3 regions of the Sporosarcina sp. FSL K6-1508 genome follow, and region 1 is predicted to be linked to each of the others. Evidence: riboswitches for the same ligand, from Rfam matches in the RefSeq annotation. Region 1 holds a riboswitch; each other region holds the start of a gene.
What was found. Region 1 has a riboswitch for S-adenosylmethionine ahead of MKZ11_RS07210 (bifunctional homocysteine S-methyltransferase/methylenetetrahydrofolate reductase). Riboswitches for the same ligand answer to the same signal wherever they lie in the genome.
Positions count from the first base shown of each region.

Region 2: it holds a riboswitch for S-adenosylmethionine, as region 1 does, so the genes downstream of both, cysC (adenylyl-sulfate kinase) here and MKZ11_RS07210 (bifunctional homocysteine S-methyltransferase/methylenetetrahydrofolate reductase) in region 1, are expected to answer to the same signal.
Region 3: it holds a riboswitch for S-adenosylmethionine, as region 1 does, so the genes downstream of both, MKZ11_RS02460 (O-acetylhomoserine aminocarboxypropyltransferase/cysteine synthase family protein) here and MKZ11_RS07210 (bifunctional homocysteine S-methyltransferase/methylenetetrahydrofolate reductase) in region 1, are expected to answer to the same signal.

Region 1 covers NZ_JBBOXF010000001.1:1,466,068-1,469,330, forward strand. The annotation lists SAM riboswitch class I at 945-1,051, shown strand; gene MKZ11_RS07210 (bifunctional homocysteine S-methyltransferase/methylenetetrahydrofolate reductase) at 1,223-3,097, shown strand; gene metE (5-methyltetrahydropteroyltriglutamate--homocysteine S-methyltransferase) at 3,141-3,263, shown strand, end outside.
Region 2 covers NZ_JBBOXF010000001.1:3,528,488-3,531,750, forward strand. The annotation lists gene sat (sulfate adenylyltransferase) at 1-31, opposite strand, end outside; gene MKZ11_RS17850 (phosphoadenylyl-sulfate reductase) at 46-759, opposite strand; gene cysC (adenylyl-sulfate kinase) at 987-1,598, opposite strand; SAM riboswitch class I at 1,845-1,945, opposite strand; gene MKZ11_RS17860 (DMT family transporter) at 2,121-3,023, opposite strand; gene MKZ11_RS17865 (TraB/GumN family protein) at 3,083-3,263, opposite strand, start outside.
Region 3 covers NZ_JBBOXF010000001.1:565,204-568,466, forward strand. The annotation lists gene MKZ11_RS02455 (alpha/beta fold hydrolase) at 1-715, opposite strand, end outside; gene MKZ11_RS02460 (O-acetylhomoserine aminocarboxypropyltransferase/cysteine synthase family protein) at 720-2,009, opposite strand; SAM riboswitch class I at 2,135-2,250, opposite strand; gene MKZ11_RS02465 (glycerol-3-phosphate acyltransferase) at 2,394-3,020, shown strand; gene MKZ11_RS02470 (aspartate aminotransferase family protein) at 3,081-3,263, opposite strand, start outside.

The DNA of each region.
Region 1 (3,263 bases):
AGAATCCCATTGAATCTGCTATGGCGGTCAATAATGAGAGAGTTGTAGTTCGGGGTGTGGATTGTAAATCGCTTGGCGCTTTGGGGGTGCCTTTCGCCGTAAGCCTGGATTAGCGCTTTGCATCCAGTCTTACGGCTTCGGCGACCCCTTTGCCGCGCCTGCGCTAGGGTGTTCATCATCGAGAGAAATGTGATTTTGAGATGTATATGCCGAGATTATAATGTGAGTAGTAGTTGATACTATATAAATTGAAATAAAGAATTCCACTGAACCGCTACGGCGCTAGGGGATGCCTCCCGCCATAAGCCAAGCAGCTTCGCCGCCAGTCTTATGGCTTCGGCTACCCCTGTTAAGGCGCCTTCGCTCAGTTTATACACCGGATTCAATAGTTCAACATATAGAATTAGAGTCAAGAAAGACACACTCCAGATTGCAGATTTCATCACAGCTAATGAAATGCGCTCTCTCACATCGACCATCCAGCGAAGGCGCGACTTCGTGGTAGCCGGAGCGATAAGACTGAGGAGGGATGCAGTTCAATCCCTCCCAAGTGCTCTCCTTTCCGGCTTATCGCGGGAGGCATCTACAAAGCGCCGAAGCGATATTAGCAGGATATCTAATCCATTCCTCATGTATTGGGACATTCGTTGATCACATTCGATCGATTTATGGCACTCCAGGTTGTAGGTCTTATCCCCGAAAACGAAATGCGCTTTCTCACATAGAGGCCATCCACAAGGCGTCGAAGCCGTATTGGTGGGAATTCCATTTCACTACAAGTATTGGGGTCTTTTTCAGTGGCCTCCCAAAAACCCTTGTAAAGCGCATATGCTGTATTCATTTTTTCAATATATATAATGTTTTTTTAAAAAGGTGTTGCTAATTTTCCAACAATGAGGTAAAGTCTGTAATAACATAAGTAAACAAATCCAACTTAATAGTTTTTCTTATCTAGAGAGGTATAGGGACTGGCCCGATGACACCTCAGCAACCGCCATTTTGGCACGGTGCTAATTCCAGCAAGCCGGAAATGCGGCTTGGTAGATGAGGAGAAGACTTATTCAAATTTAGAGTCTACTTCCTTTATTAAATACAGGAAGAGACTCTTTTTTGTTTTTATAAATTCTTCCAATAAGTAACATAATTTCAAAATGAAGGTGTTTTAAAACGGATTTTCAAAACAATATTTGTGGCAGTGGGAAAAAGAAAGGAGAAAATATAGTTGTCGAAATTACTGGATACCATGAAAGAACGCATTTTAATTGGTGATGGGGCAATGGGAACCCTTCTTTACTCACATGGGGTGGATCTGTGTTTTGAAGAACTGAACTTGACGCATCCCGATCAGGTGCTTCACATCCATCAGGCATATATTGAGGCGGGTGCTGACATTATACAAACAAACACCTATGGTGCCAATTATATAAAGTTAGCACGTCACGGTTTAGAGGACAGCGTAAAAAAAATAAATAAAGCAGCTGTCCAAATTGCAAAAAAAGCTGCCGGCGAGAATACATTCATCCTTGGAACTATCGGGGGGATTCATGGTTCCCGAACATCTATCGGAACAAAGGATGAAATCAAGCGCAGTTTCAGAGAACAATTGTATTGCCTGCTACTTGAAGGGGTAGATGGACTACTTTTAGAAACCTATTACGATTTTGATGAATTAACAACTGTACTCAAAATAGCACGTGAGGAGACAGATCTTCCAATCATTACAAACGTTTCGATGCATGAAGCCGGCGTACTACAAAATGGCTTGGAGCTTGCGGACGCATTGCAACAATTAGAAGATCTAGGCGCTGATATAGTCGGCATCAACTGCCGACTTGGTCCACACCATATGTTGAAATCTTTAGAAACTGTCCCAGTGATGAAGCGTGCCCTGTTATCGGTGTATCCGAATGCCAGTTATCCAGGATATAAGGACGGTAAATTATTTTACGAAAATGAACCTGACTATTTCGAGAAATTTGCATTGAATTTTAGGAAGGAGGGGGTCAGTTTAATTGGCGGATGTTGCGGGACAACGCCAGAACATATTCAAGCATTAGTGAAAGGACTTCCAAATCGAAAGCCGATTATAGAAAAGCTTGTTAAAAAGAAGGAAGCAAAAATAGAGGCTACGGAGTCTAAGACGAATGGAATGCAAACACCAACATTGCTTGAAACAGTGAAAAAAAGACATTCGATAATTGTTGAACTTGATGCGCCCAAACATTTAAATACGACTAAATTCTTCGAAGGGGCCCAGGCGTTAAAGGATGCAGGTGTAGACGCTATCACATTGGCTGATAATTCCTTGGCGACCCCAAGAATTTGCAATGCTTCAATGGCATCGCTTGTTAAACAAAAGATTGGGGCCACACCCCTTGTTCATGTGACATGCCGGGATCGGAATCTGATTGGCTTGCAGTCACACCTCATGGGATTACACACATTAGGTATCACTGAGTTATTGGCAATTACGGGAGATCCTACAAAAATAGGCGATTTTCCCGGTGCAACATCTGTTTTCGATGTGACATCCTTTGAATTGATTCAACTTATCAAGCAATTTAACGGAGGCATTTCAAAGTCAGGAAAGTCATTGCAACAGAAAACGTCATTTACTGTGGCAGCGGCCTTTAATCCGAATGTTCGCCATTTAGATCGCGCCGTTGAGAGATTAGAGAAAAAAATAGAAGCTGGAGCCGATTATTTTATTACCCAGCCAATCTATAGCAAGGAAAGAATTATAGAAGTTTACGAGGCAACAAAACATATTGAGACACCGACATACATCGGAATTATGCCGTTGACCTCGTCGCAAAACGCCGAATTTCTGCACAACGAGGTACCAGGCATTAAGTTGACAGAACAAGTACGAGCAAGAATGGCATTATCTAACGGGAATCGTGAACAGTCTACGAGAGAAGGGTTAGAAGTTTCTAGGGAATTGATCGATGTGGCACTTGAGCATTTTCATGGCATCTATTTAATAACACCCTTTATGCGTTACGACATGACTGTGAATTTAACGGAGTATATACACAGCAGAGTGGACGCCGTTGTTGCAAGGGAGGTGATTCAAACCGAAAGTATCGTCTATTAAAATATGGAAAATAAAAAATAAAAAATAAAGGGGATAACATACGATGGTAAAAGTACAAAGTTCAAATAACGGGTACCCAAGAATTGGTGGAAAACGTGAATGGAAAAGGGCATTGGAAAGCTTCTGGAATGGAGCAATTTCAGAAGAAGAACTTTTAAAAATAACG
Region 2 (3,263 bases), 2.1 Mb from region 1:
ATATGCCGCCATGCGGTTGACTCAAGCTCATGTAAATTCCTCCATTTAAGTTAACTTTTTATGCAATCCACACTCTGTTTTCGTTTGATTTGCCCAGCGGCCTGACCTTGACCCTGTCGTAGTATCGCCTTGTATTGTACAGGGTGCACAGCCGATACTCGGATAGCCTTGATCATGAAGTGGATTATAGGGCAGTTCATGTTTATCAACATAATCCCAAATATCCGTCCACGACCAATGAATTAGCGGGCAAATTTTAACTGATTGAAATGTTTCATCCTTATTCACGAAGTTTGTCAGACTTCTAGATGGTGATTGTTCACGTCTTAATCCGGACAGCCAAGCAGTCGCATTACTTAGTGTTTCCCGAAGCGGAATTACTTTCCTCATATGACAACACTGATCCGGCTGTCTCGCCCAAAGTTCAGCGCCATACTCATCAGCTTGTTCTTCAACCGTTAAAATCGGCTTTTTCAATTCAATTTTCAACTGAGGATAGAGTTGTTTGACTTTATCAATTAGGGCATAGGTTTCTTTAAAATGAAGTCCTGTATCTAGAAATACCACTTTAGCGGTTGATTTTATTTGCGAGATTAAGTCAATCATTACAATCCCTTCAACCCCGAAGCTGCACGCATAAACAAGTTCATCGTCATATTCTTTATAAGCCCATCGCAAGACGTTTAGCGCACCCTTCGCTTCGTCGTCAAGTAAAAAAACATCTTCAGACTCAATCCAGGAATCGTACGTTTTCTTCACCAAATTAACTCTCCTTCCTATCTTTTATAAAAAGACGACTTTAATCTCCTACTGATTAAAGTCGCCTCTAATTTTTTAGTCAGCGCATTGTTCCCATATACCCAATTGTCCATCAGCTTCTGGGTTTCCAGTCGGCTAGTGATTAGCGTTTATACTAACTTTATTATTCCTATGTGTCAAGTAGGTTTTAAGTCATTCTATTCCAAGTGAACTAGAATGTTACGTGATTATTGACTTTTTTTGATATAGTTATTTTCTTTTAAATAAGAAATGATGACTTCGACCGATTCTTCAATACTTAACTGATTGGTATCGATGGATATTTCCGCATTAACAGGTTCTTCATAAGGAGCATCAATTCCTGTAAAGTCTTTAATTTCACCCAATCTTGCTTTTTTGTACAATCCCTTTGGATCGCGTTCTTCGCAGGTTTCTAAACTGGCCTTTACATATACTTCAATGAATTCATCAGCATCGACAATTTCCCGCACTTGATCACGATCTTCTTGGTAAGGGGAAATGAATGCGGTCAATGTGAACAGGCCAGCATCAACCATTAGTTTTGCAACTTCACCAATTCTGCGAATATTTTCGGATCGATCATCTGGACTAAACCCAAGATTCTTATTTAAACCGTGTCTGACGTTATCTCCATCTAGTCGATAAGTGTGAACACCCTTTGAATGTAAAGCTGTTTCTAACGCCGCTGAAATCGTCGATTTTCCGGAACCCGATAATCCTGTAAACCAAAGAATTGCACTTTTATGACCTTTTGCTTCTTGGCGATCCCTTTTCGTAACCTCTGATTCATGCCATACGATATTTTTAGCTTTTGTCATTTTTTCTCCTCCTAAATTCATTTGCTCTGAATCAATTTTCAAATACAAAAAACATCTTTTTAGTCGATTCGAAAAATCGATTAGAAAGATGCCTTTAGTTGACTAATTAGCATATATTTAATTGGTAAAAACAAGAATAGCGCTGGAGACCAGAAAAAGAAAAATGAGATTTCACCATACGCTAAACAATAAAAAAGCCTCTTCAATTAGGGCAAGAAGAGGTTGATGATATCGAATAACTATCTCTTCTTATCTGCTAAACTTTCGCTTACTGGAATTGGCACAGTACAAAACAGTCTGTTGCCGAGGCTTCTTCGGGCCAGTCCCTCAACCTCTCTTGATAAGAAATACACTATGAAGTTGAGATCAATATTACATCATCGAAATTCCAAAGTCAATGATTTATCAGTTTTTAATTTTATTCACATCAGTTTAGTAGGGTTTAAACACTAATGTCTCGCACATAAACAAAAAGGCACGTTAAACTACTTTTCGGCGTTCTTGAAAACTTATAGTTCAACTCTAACTTCTCCTTCCATTGCTCTCATTAGTTTTCTCCATTTCCTTTTCACAATCATTTTTCCAATTAACAAGAAATATTCCTTTAAAGATTAGTAATCCACCAAAAAGAGTAGACCAGGTTAGTCTTTCATGGAGCAAACACCATCCTGTTAGTACACCGAAGAATGGCGCTAAAAAAAGGAATGCACTCGTTCGTTCTTGATTTCCTCTCTGAAGAAGATAAAACCAAACAGAAAACTGAATAATTGAGGCCGCAATGGTAAGCCATAACAAAATCAGGATGGATTGAGTAGTCATTCTGAAAAAAGACTCTTCCAATAGTAAACTTCCCAGAAAGAGAATTAATCCGCCAAAAAGCATTTGATAGGCTGTCATTACATATGTATCAAATTTAAAACCATGTATTTTTATCAAAAGCGTAGCAATCGCCCATGAAACTGCCGACAAAACCCCTAATATGGTACCGATTCTAAAGTCAAGATGTGAACCCAACGTGAGAAAAACCCCGATAAAACCTAGCAGTACACCTATCCATTGCTGAATACGGTAACGGGATTTTAAAAAAAGCGTTCCAAAAACTACGACGAGTAAAGGATTCATAAATGTTAGGATAGACGTCTCTCCAGAAGTGATCGTACGTAGTGCCATGAATATACAGCCCATCACAAAAGCCGTTTGAAAAAGTCCAATTAGAACAAGCCACACCCAATCGATTACCTTTACCGGATGTCGCTTGTTTAAGATTTTAACGATCGTAGCCATAATAAGCCCTGCAAGCGTAAAACGCATAGCGACTAATAGGAGAGGAGATGAATAGGCTAACCCTAACTTCCCTATTGTAAAAGAAGAACCCATTAATCCAGTCGTCAAAATCACTAACAAACTAAAAATGATTCGATTCATCCAGCCCCCACCCCATTATGACTATAAATCATTTATATGAAAATGCTTAACAATTGATTTCACTTTAAGTTTTCAAAGAATACACGGATGACGTCGGCTCCCCCTAGGAATGTCCCCAGTGTCCCCCCCAAGTTAGTCAGAACGATAACCAGCAAGACTCGTGTCACTTTATTAGCCCAAAAACCTTTAATCGTAAAAACATCTTCAGAAAGCGTTTCAAAGTCGCCAACACTCGGTCGA
Region 3 (3,263 bases), 900 kb from region 1:
CCGTCGGATATATGGGGTCGTCTGTAAACGCAAATGCCACCATTTTTGCGCTTATACGGCGGGAAGCTATTTCAATGCCTCCCCGTCCACGACCAATATCATGTGTATTCATGGCTCGAATTAAAGGATAAAAACTCTCCATGTCGCTTCTGCCATTTTCAAACGGATATAGCATGCTGCCAATGTTAGTCGATTGCGGTGTCGTTGCCATCGGAAAAAGAATATCCATATCTTCCGGATATAAAATTCCCCATTCAAGTACACGCATTCCACCGAGCGAACCGCCAATGATCGCCCGCAATCGGTTGACGCCCAGTACCGTCAACGCTTTCCGTTCGGCATGCACCATATCACGGATTGTCACTTCGGGAAACAAGTTTCTATACAGTTCTCCTGTAGTCGGATTAACTGACAAAGGTCCTGTCGATCCGTCGCTTCCGCCAAGAGCATTAAAAGAGATGACAGAAAATTCATTTGTATCGATACTTTTTCCTTGGCCGACAAGACCACTCCACCAGCCCGGGCATTCATCCGTTCCAACTGTCGCGTGACTTCCTGTCAAGGCATGACAAACAAGTACATGGGGTGCATCTAGCCTACCCGTTCTTTCATAAGCAAGCTGTACATTTACCAAGATGATGCCAGATTCCAATACCAGATGCCCGATTTCCACTATTCCCGTCTCCACGATTGTCACGCCCTTTCTTGTCGCCAAAAAATCACACTGTTACTGGTACCGCTAGTTCAATCGCTTGTGCAAGGTCTGCAATGATATCTTCCACTGATTCAAGACCAACCGATAGCCTGATTAATTCTTCAGTCACGCCTGACTTTTCCAAGTCCTCTGGTCCAAGCTGCTGATGCGTCGTTGAAGCAGGATGTATAATCAGTGATTTTGCATCTCCGACGTTCGCAACATGCGACCATATTTTGACGTTATCTATTACGTTTCGACCAGCTTCACGTCCACCTTTTATACCAAATACAATAATGGAACCGAAGCCGTTTTTCAAGTACTTTTTCGCAAGGTCATAAGATGGATGATCTTCATTGCCAGTGTATGTTACCCATTCAACAGACGGGTGTTGTTTCAGAAACTCTGCTACTTTGATGGCATTTTCATTATGTCTCGTCACACGCAGATGCAGTGTCTCAAGTCCTTGAAGGAAGTTGAATGCACTGTCCGGGTCTAAGCAAGGCCCAAAGTCACGCAATAGTTGAACGCGCAGTTTAGTGGCAAAGGCCGCGCCTGCTGTATCAATTCCGTAACGAAGACCATGGTATGACGCATCCGGCTCAGTGAAGCCCGGGAACCTTCCTTGTGTCCAATCGAATGTACCCGCATCAACAGCTACTCCACCAATCGTTGTACCGTGTCCACCAATCCATTTTGTAGCAGAGTGAATGACCACATCTGCACCAAACTCAATCGGATTCGAACCATAAGGCGATGCAAACGTACTATCTATGAGAAGTGGAACACCTTGTTCATGCGCAATGTCCGCAACCGCTTCAATATCCAAGACATGAAGACTTGGGTTACCGATTGTTTCTGCGAATATTGCTTTTGTTTTATCTGTAATTGCTGTGCGGAAGTTTTCAGGATCTGTTGCATCGACGAATTTCACATTGATGCCGTAACGTGGAAGTGTGGCGGCGAATAGATTATACGTACCGCCGTACAAGTTGCTTGCTGCAACAATTTCATCGCCTGCACCTGCAACGTTCAAGATGGAGAATGCGATTGCCGCCATGCCGGATGAGAATGCAACTGCCGCCGTGCCGCCTTCAAGAAGTGCAATACGCTCTTCAAAAACTGCAACGGTTGGATTTGTGATTCGCGTATAGATATTGCCTGCTTCTTGCAATGCAAATAATTTTTGAGCATGTTCTGTATCCCGGAATACGAAAGATGAGGTTCTGTGAATTGGAACTGCGCGTGAACCTGTTACAGGGTCCGGTTTTTGTCCGCCATGCAGAAGAAGTGTTTCGGGTTGAAGTTTTGTCATCGTCATTACCTCCAGAGTTTTTTTAGATGGATGTGATTGTGATGTGCGGAGGCGTTGGGGGTATTTTCGGAATAAAAAATAACCCCCTTCGCTTAAGAAGAGGGTTACGCTTTCGCTTATTCCTCCCCTTATCTTTCAGACCGTTCACACGAATCTGTAGGAAGTAGCACCTTTGCAAGTTGGTCGCTTGCTGGTTGCCGGGCATCGCAGGGCCTATTCCCTCCGCCGCTCTTGATAAGAGTTTGTGATATTCAGTTTTCCATCTTGTGACATAGTATAGTAGATGTTCCAATACTATGTCAAGCGTTTATTGAATAATATTTCTGAACCTTGTGTTTACCTCGAATGTTATAATGAATCTATCGTTATTTTGGAGGAATGAGTATGTGGTTATGGATTGTAGGTGTGCTGATCTTTGGCTATTCTATCGGTTGCCTGCATGGATCGGGCGTTGCACAGAAAATTTCGGGCATTAATCTGAAAGAAACCGGTGTGAAAAATGCCGGTGCTTCAAATGCGACCATAGTTCTTGGAAAGAAATTTGGTGCACTTGTTGCAGCTATCGACATTGGAAAAGGTGCAGTAGCTGTCCTATTTGTGCAATACTTCGCAGAAAACGCGGAACTTCCAGGAGACATTATAGCTTTACTTTTATTCCTCGCAGGTGCTGCAGCTGTGATCGGACACAATTTCCCGTTTTATATGAATTTCAACGGTGGAAAAGGAACTGCGACAGTGATTGGCGTACTACTTGCCATCGACTGGAAAATTGGACTTATTGGATTCTTACTGTTTGTTATCGTTGCACTGGTTACAGATTTCCTCGTCTTTGGTGTGCTCATGCTTTATGCGACACTTATAGCGATGGCGGTATGGGCAGACGGATACTGGCCAGTTGTGATAGCAGCTTTGTTATTTTTCACCGCCATTTGGAAACATATAGAGAATTTCCAGCGGATGAAAGAGCGTAGTGAGAAGCGCATTTCAGCGGTGTTTAAAAAGAAAAAATAAAAAACTGAGGACTCCTATTAGGAACTCCTCAGTTTTTATTTTAAAAGAGTTAACCTTGGTTCATTCGTTTTCTTTAAATACTTTTTTTATGATTGTAATAATGAAGTCTACATCTTCATCGGTACAAGACAGAGGCGGGCTCAGCGCTAGAATATTATTAAAGCCTGCAACTGTATCACCGTTTCTCCCGATGATAAGGCCATTCGCCTTACATTCTCCAATAATCTTCGCGACACGGGCATT